2 regions of the Arthrobacter sp. NicSoilB11 genome follow, and region 1 is predicted to be linked to the other one. Evidence: riboswitches for the same ligand, from Rfam matches in the RefSeq annotation. Region 1 holds a riboswitch; the other holds the start of a gene.

What was found. Region 1 has a riboswitch for glycine ahead of cycA (D-serine/D-alanine/glycine transporter). Riboswitches for the same ligand answer to the same signal wherever they lie in the genome.
Region 2: it holds a riboswitch for glycine, as region 1 does, so the genes downstream of both, gcvP (aminomethyl-transferring glycine dehydrogenase) here and cycA (D-serine/D-alanine/glycine transporter) in region 1, are expected to answer to the same signal.

Annotation. Positions count from the first base shown of each region.
Region 1 covers NZ_AP024657.1:480,323-483,728, forward strand. Annotated here, with positions in the region: gene gcvP (aminomethyl-transferring glycine dehydrogenase) at 1-717, opposite strand, end outside; glycine riboswitch at 878-978, opposite strand; glycine riboswitch at 1,270-1,368, shown strand; gene cycA (D-serine/D-alanine/glycine transporter) at 1,515-3,056, shown strand; gene LDO14_RS02320 (hypothetical protein) at 3,229-3,406, shown strand, end outside.
Region 2 covers NZ_AP024657.1:845,101-848,506, forward strand. Annotated here, with positions in the region: gene LDO14_RS04010 (MFS transporter) at 1-933, opposite strand, end outside; gene LDO14_RS04015 (TetR/AcrR family transcriptional regulator) at 1,019-1,555, shown strand; glycine riboswitch at 1,649-1,746, shown strand; glycine riboswitch at 1,773-1,880, shown strand; gene gcvP (aminomethyl-transferring glycine dehydrogenase) at 1,934-3,406, shown strand, end outside.

The DNA of each region.
Region 1 (3,406 bases):
GCCCCGGTCCTTGGCAGCGGCGATCACGGCGGATTGGTCCCACACGCGGCCGGAGACCCCGGGCTGCTGCAGCACGACGCCGTTGATGTCGCCGTCGGGCAGGCCCTTGGACAGGTCGGCGACCTCCACCTCGAAGCCGAGCGCCTCCGCCCGGCCCAGCACGATGGCGATGGTCTGGGGGAGGCAGTCGGCGTCGAGCACCGTCTTGCCGTCCTTCGCGGGCTTGGTCTTGTTGGCGCGGCGCATCAGCAGCACGGCCTCGGCCACGGCCGTTGCCTCGTCCAGCAAGGAAGCGTTGGCTACCGGGAGCGCCGTCAGGTCCTGCACCATGGTCTGGAAGTTCAGCAGCGCCTCAAGCCGGCCCTGGGAAATCTCCGGCTGGTAGGGCGTGTAGGCGGTGTACCAGGCCGGGGATTCCAGGATGTTGCGGCGGATCACCGGTGGAGTCACGGTGTCGTAGTAGCCCTGGCCGATCATCTGGACTGCCGTCTTGTTCTTGGCGGCAAGCTTCCGCAGTTCCGTGAGGACTTCAACCTCGCTGAGGGCGTCGGTCAGCTTGAGCGCAGTTTCCTGGCGGATGGGCGCGGGGACGGCCACGTCAACCAGGCCATCCAGGCTGTCGTAGCCGATGGCCTTGAGCATGGTGTCGATGTCGGCCTGGCGGCGCGCGCCGATATGGCGGTCAACAAACGATGTTGGATGCGAATGAATCGTCATGAGGAACTCCAGATCTGGCCGGCCGAAGGTGGCACGGCGTGGGATGGGTTCCTCCCCGCTCTGTATTGGACCTGAGAGATTCCGCGTTGCCTGCTGTTGGCAGGGGACCGCTTGCACCGTCGGTGAACCAGGCAGAAGCCTGATTGCTTTCCAGAGTCGCCTCGCCGTGACGGTACGGGGGCCTGAGAGATTCCTGGGGAGGATTTGCTCCTACGGCGCCTGACCGGTGTTTCGCCGGGAGGACTCTCCCGTCACAGCTCGAAAGGCTTATTCAAATGTGGGTGATTCGGCTCACAAGGTACCGGGATAGACCCGTCCGTGGCAAATCGGGCGGCTTCCGTGCGGGGCTCGAGGGGCACGTGACGCCGTTCTTCCCCGCTTGTGTCGGGAGGGGTTTGACATTCGATCGTGACGGACACCACACTGAACCCCGGGAATGGCGCCGCCGGTGGCTGGCTCAGCGTATCCGGAGCAGCCCACCAGTCGGTGCCTGTCCCATTGCATGACCGGCCGTGGCCCAAAAAGCCTGCGGCTTCCAACTGAATACGCCTTCGACCTGCGGCGGGAGAGCCCTGCCGGGTACATCCAGCAGGCGCCGTAGGAGCAAACCCTCCCCAGGAAACTCTCAGGCCCACGTACCGCCGCGGACAGGCAACTCTGGAAAGCAGCCGGGCATGACCCTGGCTCACCGGCGGTGCAAGCGGCTTTTGCTGCGGAAACTCTCAGGTCCACTACAGAGCGGGGAGGAACCAAATCTTTTGCGGCACCCAAAAGCCGCTTTATCGATGGAGTTCCTCATGGCGATTCATCCCCCCACGTCCAACGGCGAACCAGCCCGCAGCCAAGGCGCTGCCACGGCAGCCCGCAGCGAGCCTCCCCACCTGGAGCGGCAGCTCACCAACCGGCATATCCAGCTCATCGCCATCGGCGGCGCGATCGGCACGGGCCTGTTCATGGGTTCCGGCAAGACCATCTCCGCGGCCGGCCCATCCGTGATCTTCGTATACATGATCATCGGCTTTATGCTTTTCTTCGTCATGCGGGCCATGGGTGAACTGCTGCTCAGCAACCTGAACTACAAGTCCTTCAGTGATTTCGCCGCCGATCTCCTGGGGCCGTGGGCCGGATTCTTCACCGGCTGGACGTACTGGTTCTGCTGGGTGATCACCGGAATCGCGGACGTCATCGCCATTGCAGGGTACTCAAAGGAACTTTGGCCGGCGCTGCCACTTTGGATCCCGGGCCTGGCCACGGTGGGCATCCTGCTCCTGCTGAACCTCGCCACCGTCAAGGCGTTCGGCGAGACCGAGTTCTGGTTCGCCCTCATCAAGATCGTCGCCATCGCAGCCCTGATCATCGTGGGACTCTTCATGATCTTCACCGGTTTCCAGAGCGACGCGGGCACCGCAAGCTTCACCAACCTGTGGAGCCATGGCGGGTTCTTCCCCAATGAGTTCATGGGCTTCGTGGCCGGATTCCAGATCGCAGTCTTCGCCTTCGTAGGCATCGAACTGGTGGGAACCACCGCCGCCGAGGCCAAGAACCCCGAGCGCACGCTGCCCAAGGCCATCAACGCCATCCCCGTCCGCGTGCTGCTCTTCTATGTCGGTGCGCTGGTCATCCTGATGGCGGTCACCCCGTGGACCCAGTTCGCCGCCGGCCACAGCCCCTTTATCGGGATGTTCTCCCTGGCCGGCCTCGGCGCCGCGGCCACGGTGGTCAACCTGGTGGTCCTGACTTCGGCGATGTCCTCCGCGAACTCCGGCATCTACTCCACGTCCCGCATGGTCTTCGGCCTGGCCCAGGAAGGCGATGCCCCCGGTATCTTCAGCCGGCTCTCCACGAGGAAGGTGCCCAGCAACGCGCTGTTCCTGTCCTGCGTCCTGCTGCTGTCCGGCGTCGTACTCATGTATGCCGGCCAGGATGTTGGCATGGCCTTTGAAATGGTGACCACCGTGTCTGCGGTCTGCTTCGTCTTCGTCTGGTCGATCATCCTCGCCAGCTACATCTCCTTCCGGCGCCGCCGGCCGCACCTGCATGCGGCGTCGAAGTTCAAGATGCCCGGTGGCATTCCCGCCGTGTGGGTGGTGTACGCATTCTTCGCCTTCGTCCTTTGGGCCCTTACCACCCAGCCCGACACTCTCGTTGCACTGCTGGTAACCCCCATCTGGTTCGTCATCCTGGGCGTGGCTTGGGCCATTCTGCGGCGCCGTCCCGCCCACCTGGCCCGCTTCGAGGTCTTCCGTGCCGAGCTTCAGGCAGACCAGGCCACTGCCGCGCGCAGCGGCGGCCAGGACGCCGGGGCGGCGGGGCGCGAGGTCCAGCAGGCCGGGAAGTAACGTCCGACGGCGGGTTGCAGCGGCGGCGGTGAGGTGCAGGTACCGCATCCTGCCGCCGCAGCCCGCCGGACGAAGCCACGGCCCGGAAGTTAAGCATGCTTAGTGTCTATCCACATAGGATGGAAAGGCACGGCAGCCTAGCCGCTGCAGGTCGATTTGAATGAAGGTGACCATGGCCCGGCGCAGCAACCCCGCAGTACGCATCGCACAGGAAACCGCCCACAACGCAATGTTTGACGCCGAGGGCAAGCCCAAGCCCGGCGTCCACAACATGCTCCTGAAAGCAGTGCAGATCCAGCGGCCCCTGGTGGTTGGCTACATCCGCAGGCTCCAGAAGAGGCATCCGCGGG
Region 2 (3,406 bases), 360 kb from region 1:
CATTCCCTCGAGGAGTTGGAGGTGCTGGGCGAGGAACAGGATGAAGCCGTTGAAGGAGAACAGGGCAAGGATGTTGGCGCTGATGGCCATGCTGAACACCCTGTTCCGGAACAGGGACATGTCCAGCAGGGGGTGCGCCAGCCGCTGCTGCCGCTGCACGAACACCGCCCCCATGGCCAGGCCGAAGGCGATGGCGCCCAGACCTGCCGCCCCTGGACCTTCGGTGGCAACTGCCTTGATCCCGTAGACAACGGGCACCATGACCAGCATGGAGAGCAGGATGCTGGGGATGTCCACCTTGCCGGGTGCCGGATCCTTCGATTCCGGGATGAGGGCCGGTCCAAACGCCAGCAGGGGGACCATGAGGGGGACCGCCACCAGGAAGACGGCACCCCACCAGAAGTGCTCCACCAGCCAGCCGCCGAAGATCGGACCCAGGGCCGCGCCGCCGGAGAATCCGGCGGCCCAGATGGCGACGGCCAGCCTGCGGCGATTGGGCTCGGGGAAAATGTTGCGGATCAGCGACAAGGTGGACGGCATCAGCATGGCGCCGAAGAATCCCAGGGCGGCGCGGCCGGCGATGAGCCATTCCGGCGCGGGTGCAAAAGCCGTCGCAACGGACAGCGCGGCAAAGCCGATGCTGCCAAGGATGAGCAGCCTCCGCCGCCCAATCCGGTCGCCGAGGCTTCCCATTGATACCAGCAGCCCGGCCAGCACCAGGGGGTAGGCGTCAACGATCCACAGCAGCTGCACGCCTGTGGGTTCCAGGGCCCGGGCGATGGCCGGCAGCGCGAACGTCAGTGCGGTGTTGTCCACCGCCACCAGCAGCACGGGAAACATCAGCAGCCCCAGCGCCAGCCAGTCGCGCCACGGAGGACGCACGGAAGTGCTGCTTGCCTGCCCGGTTGCAGAACTCTCGATGGAAGTGGTCATGAGATAACTATACCGTCCGGACGGTATAGTTTAAAAATGCGACGGTTTTCCTTATTCCTGCACGGGGGAGGGCATGATGGAGGGCATGCCCCGAAAGCCTGTTGCCCGTGACGCGGTCCTTGACGCCTTCGAGTCCCTGCTGATTGAAGTGGGTGAGCGGGCGGCCACCCTCGATGCCGTGGCGCGCAGGGCCGGCGTATCCAAAGGCGGCCTCCTCTACCACTTTCCCAACAAGGAAGCCATGATTGCCGTGTTGCTCGACCGCCTGGAGGGCCTGGCGGGCGAGGATGCCGATGCCATGGCGTCGGCAGCTGAAGGCGCCGCGGCCTACTTCATCCGTTCCTCGGTCTGGGCGGATACCCCTTTGGACCGTGCCATCGTGGCCGCCACCCGGCTTGCAGAGGTGGCCCACGAGGAGACGCGGCGCCGCTTCGCGGCCATCCAGCAGCGCTGGCTGGACGAAATTGCTGCGGATGTGGGACCTGGGCTGGCCAAGGCAGTCCTCTATATGGGGGACGGCCTGTACTTCAACGCCATGCTGTCCGTGGCCCCTGCGCCGGCCGGGGGAGCGGCCGCTGACGTGGAGGAACTCCTGGCCGCGCTGGAACGGCTCCGCAGGTAGCTCCGTCATTTGCCGGGAGGGGTTGCCGCGTAGGACAATAGAAAGTTGTGAGGGCTGTCACCGGCCTTCATGATCCAACAAATGAATAGCCTTTGATCTGCGGCGGGAGAGTTCTGCCGGAAGTACAGGCAGGCGCCGTAGGAGCAAATCCTCCCCAGGAATCTCGCAGGCCCCCGTACCGCCGCGGCGAGGCACCTCTGGAAAGCAGCAGGCAGTCTTATTCTCTTTTGGAGAGGTAGGGACTGTTGTGCTCACCGACGGTGCAAGCGGGTCCTGCCCAGGCAGGGAACGCGGAAACTCTCAGGTCCAATACAGAGCGGGGAGGAACCCGAATAGCTGTGGCGTACCCTTCGCCGCCTGAGTAAATGGAGTTCCTTCGTGTCGGTTACCCCAGCCTCCACCACTTTCGTAGACCGCCATATCGGCGCGCGCCGCCAGGCCGACGTCGACACCATGCTCAAAGCCGTGGGCTACGACTCGGTCGATTCCCTTGTGGACACCGCGGTTCCCAAGGTCATCCGCCAGGACACCGCCCTTCGCCTGCAGGACGCCCTCAGTGAGGTTGAAGTCCTCACGGAACTGCGGAAGCTTGCCGCCAAGAACAAGACGGCGGTGCAGCTGATCGGCCAGGGCTACTACGACACCGTGACTCCGCCGGTGATCCGCCGCAACATCCTGGAATCCCCGGCCTGGTACACCGCCTACACGCCCTACCAGCCGGAGATTTCCCAGGGCCGGCTTGAGGCGCTGCTGAACTTCCAGACCATGGTGCAGGACCTTGTGGGCCTGCCCATCGCCAACGCTTCGCTGCTGGATGAAGCAACGGCGGTGGCCGAGGCCGTGCTGCTGATGCGCCGTGCCAACAAGACCAAGCCCGCGGCAGACGGCAAGACCGTCCTGGACATCGACGTGCTGCCGCAGACCATCGCCATCGTGCTGGGGCGTGCGGAGGCGCTCGGCTTCGAGGTGGAGGTCGCCGACCTGTCCAAGGGCCTGCCCGAGGGCGACATCAACGGGATCGTGCTGCAGCAGCCCGGCGCTTCCGGCCGCGTCTGGGACCAGTCCGCGGTGATCTCTGCAGCGAAGGACCGGGGCGCGCTGGTCACGGTCGCTGCGGACCTGCTGGCCCTGACACTGATCACACCTCCGGGCGAGCAGGGCGCGGACATTGCCGTCGGCTCAGCCCAGCGTTTTGGCGTGCCGCTGTTCTTTGGGGGCCCCCATGCCGCCTACATGGCTGTCCGCAAAGGCCTGGAGCGTTCCTTGCCTGGCCGCCTGGTTGGGGTGTCAAAGGACGACGCCGGCACGCCTGCCTACCGGTTGGCCCTGCAGACCCGCGAGCAGCACATCCGCCGCGAGAAGGCCACGTCCAACATCTGCACCGCCCAGGCGCTGCTGGCCATCGTTGCGTCCATGTACGCCGTTTACCACGGCCCCGACGGACTGAAGGCGATTGCCCAAACGGCGCACCGCCACGCCCGTAGCCTGGCGGCCTCGCTTGCGGCCGCCGGCGTCGAGGTGCTGCACACGAGCTTCTTCGACACCCTTACGGTCCGGGTCCCCGGACGGGCTGCTGGCATCATCGCCGACGCCGAGGCGCGGGGCATCAACCTGCGCAGCGTCGACGCCGACACCGTAGGCATCGCCCTCGATGAAACCACGACGGCGGCCATCGTCGCCCAGGTTGCCGACGTCTTTGGCGCCACGGTTGCCGAGGTCCAGGGCTTTGGGCTGGAGGCCGCCGTCGAGCGTTCCTCCGACTACCTGCAGCACCCGGTCTTCAACACGCACCGGTCTGAAACCCAGCTGCTGCGTTACATCCGCAAGCTCTCGGACCGCGACCTGGCGCTG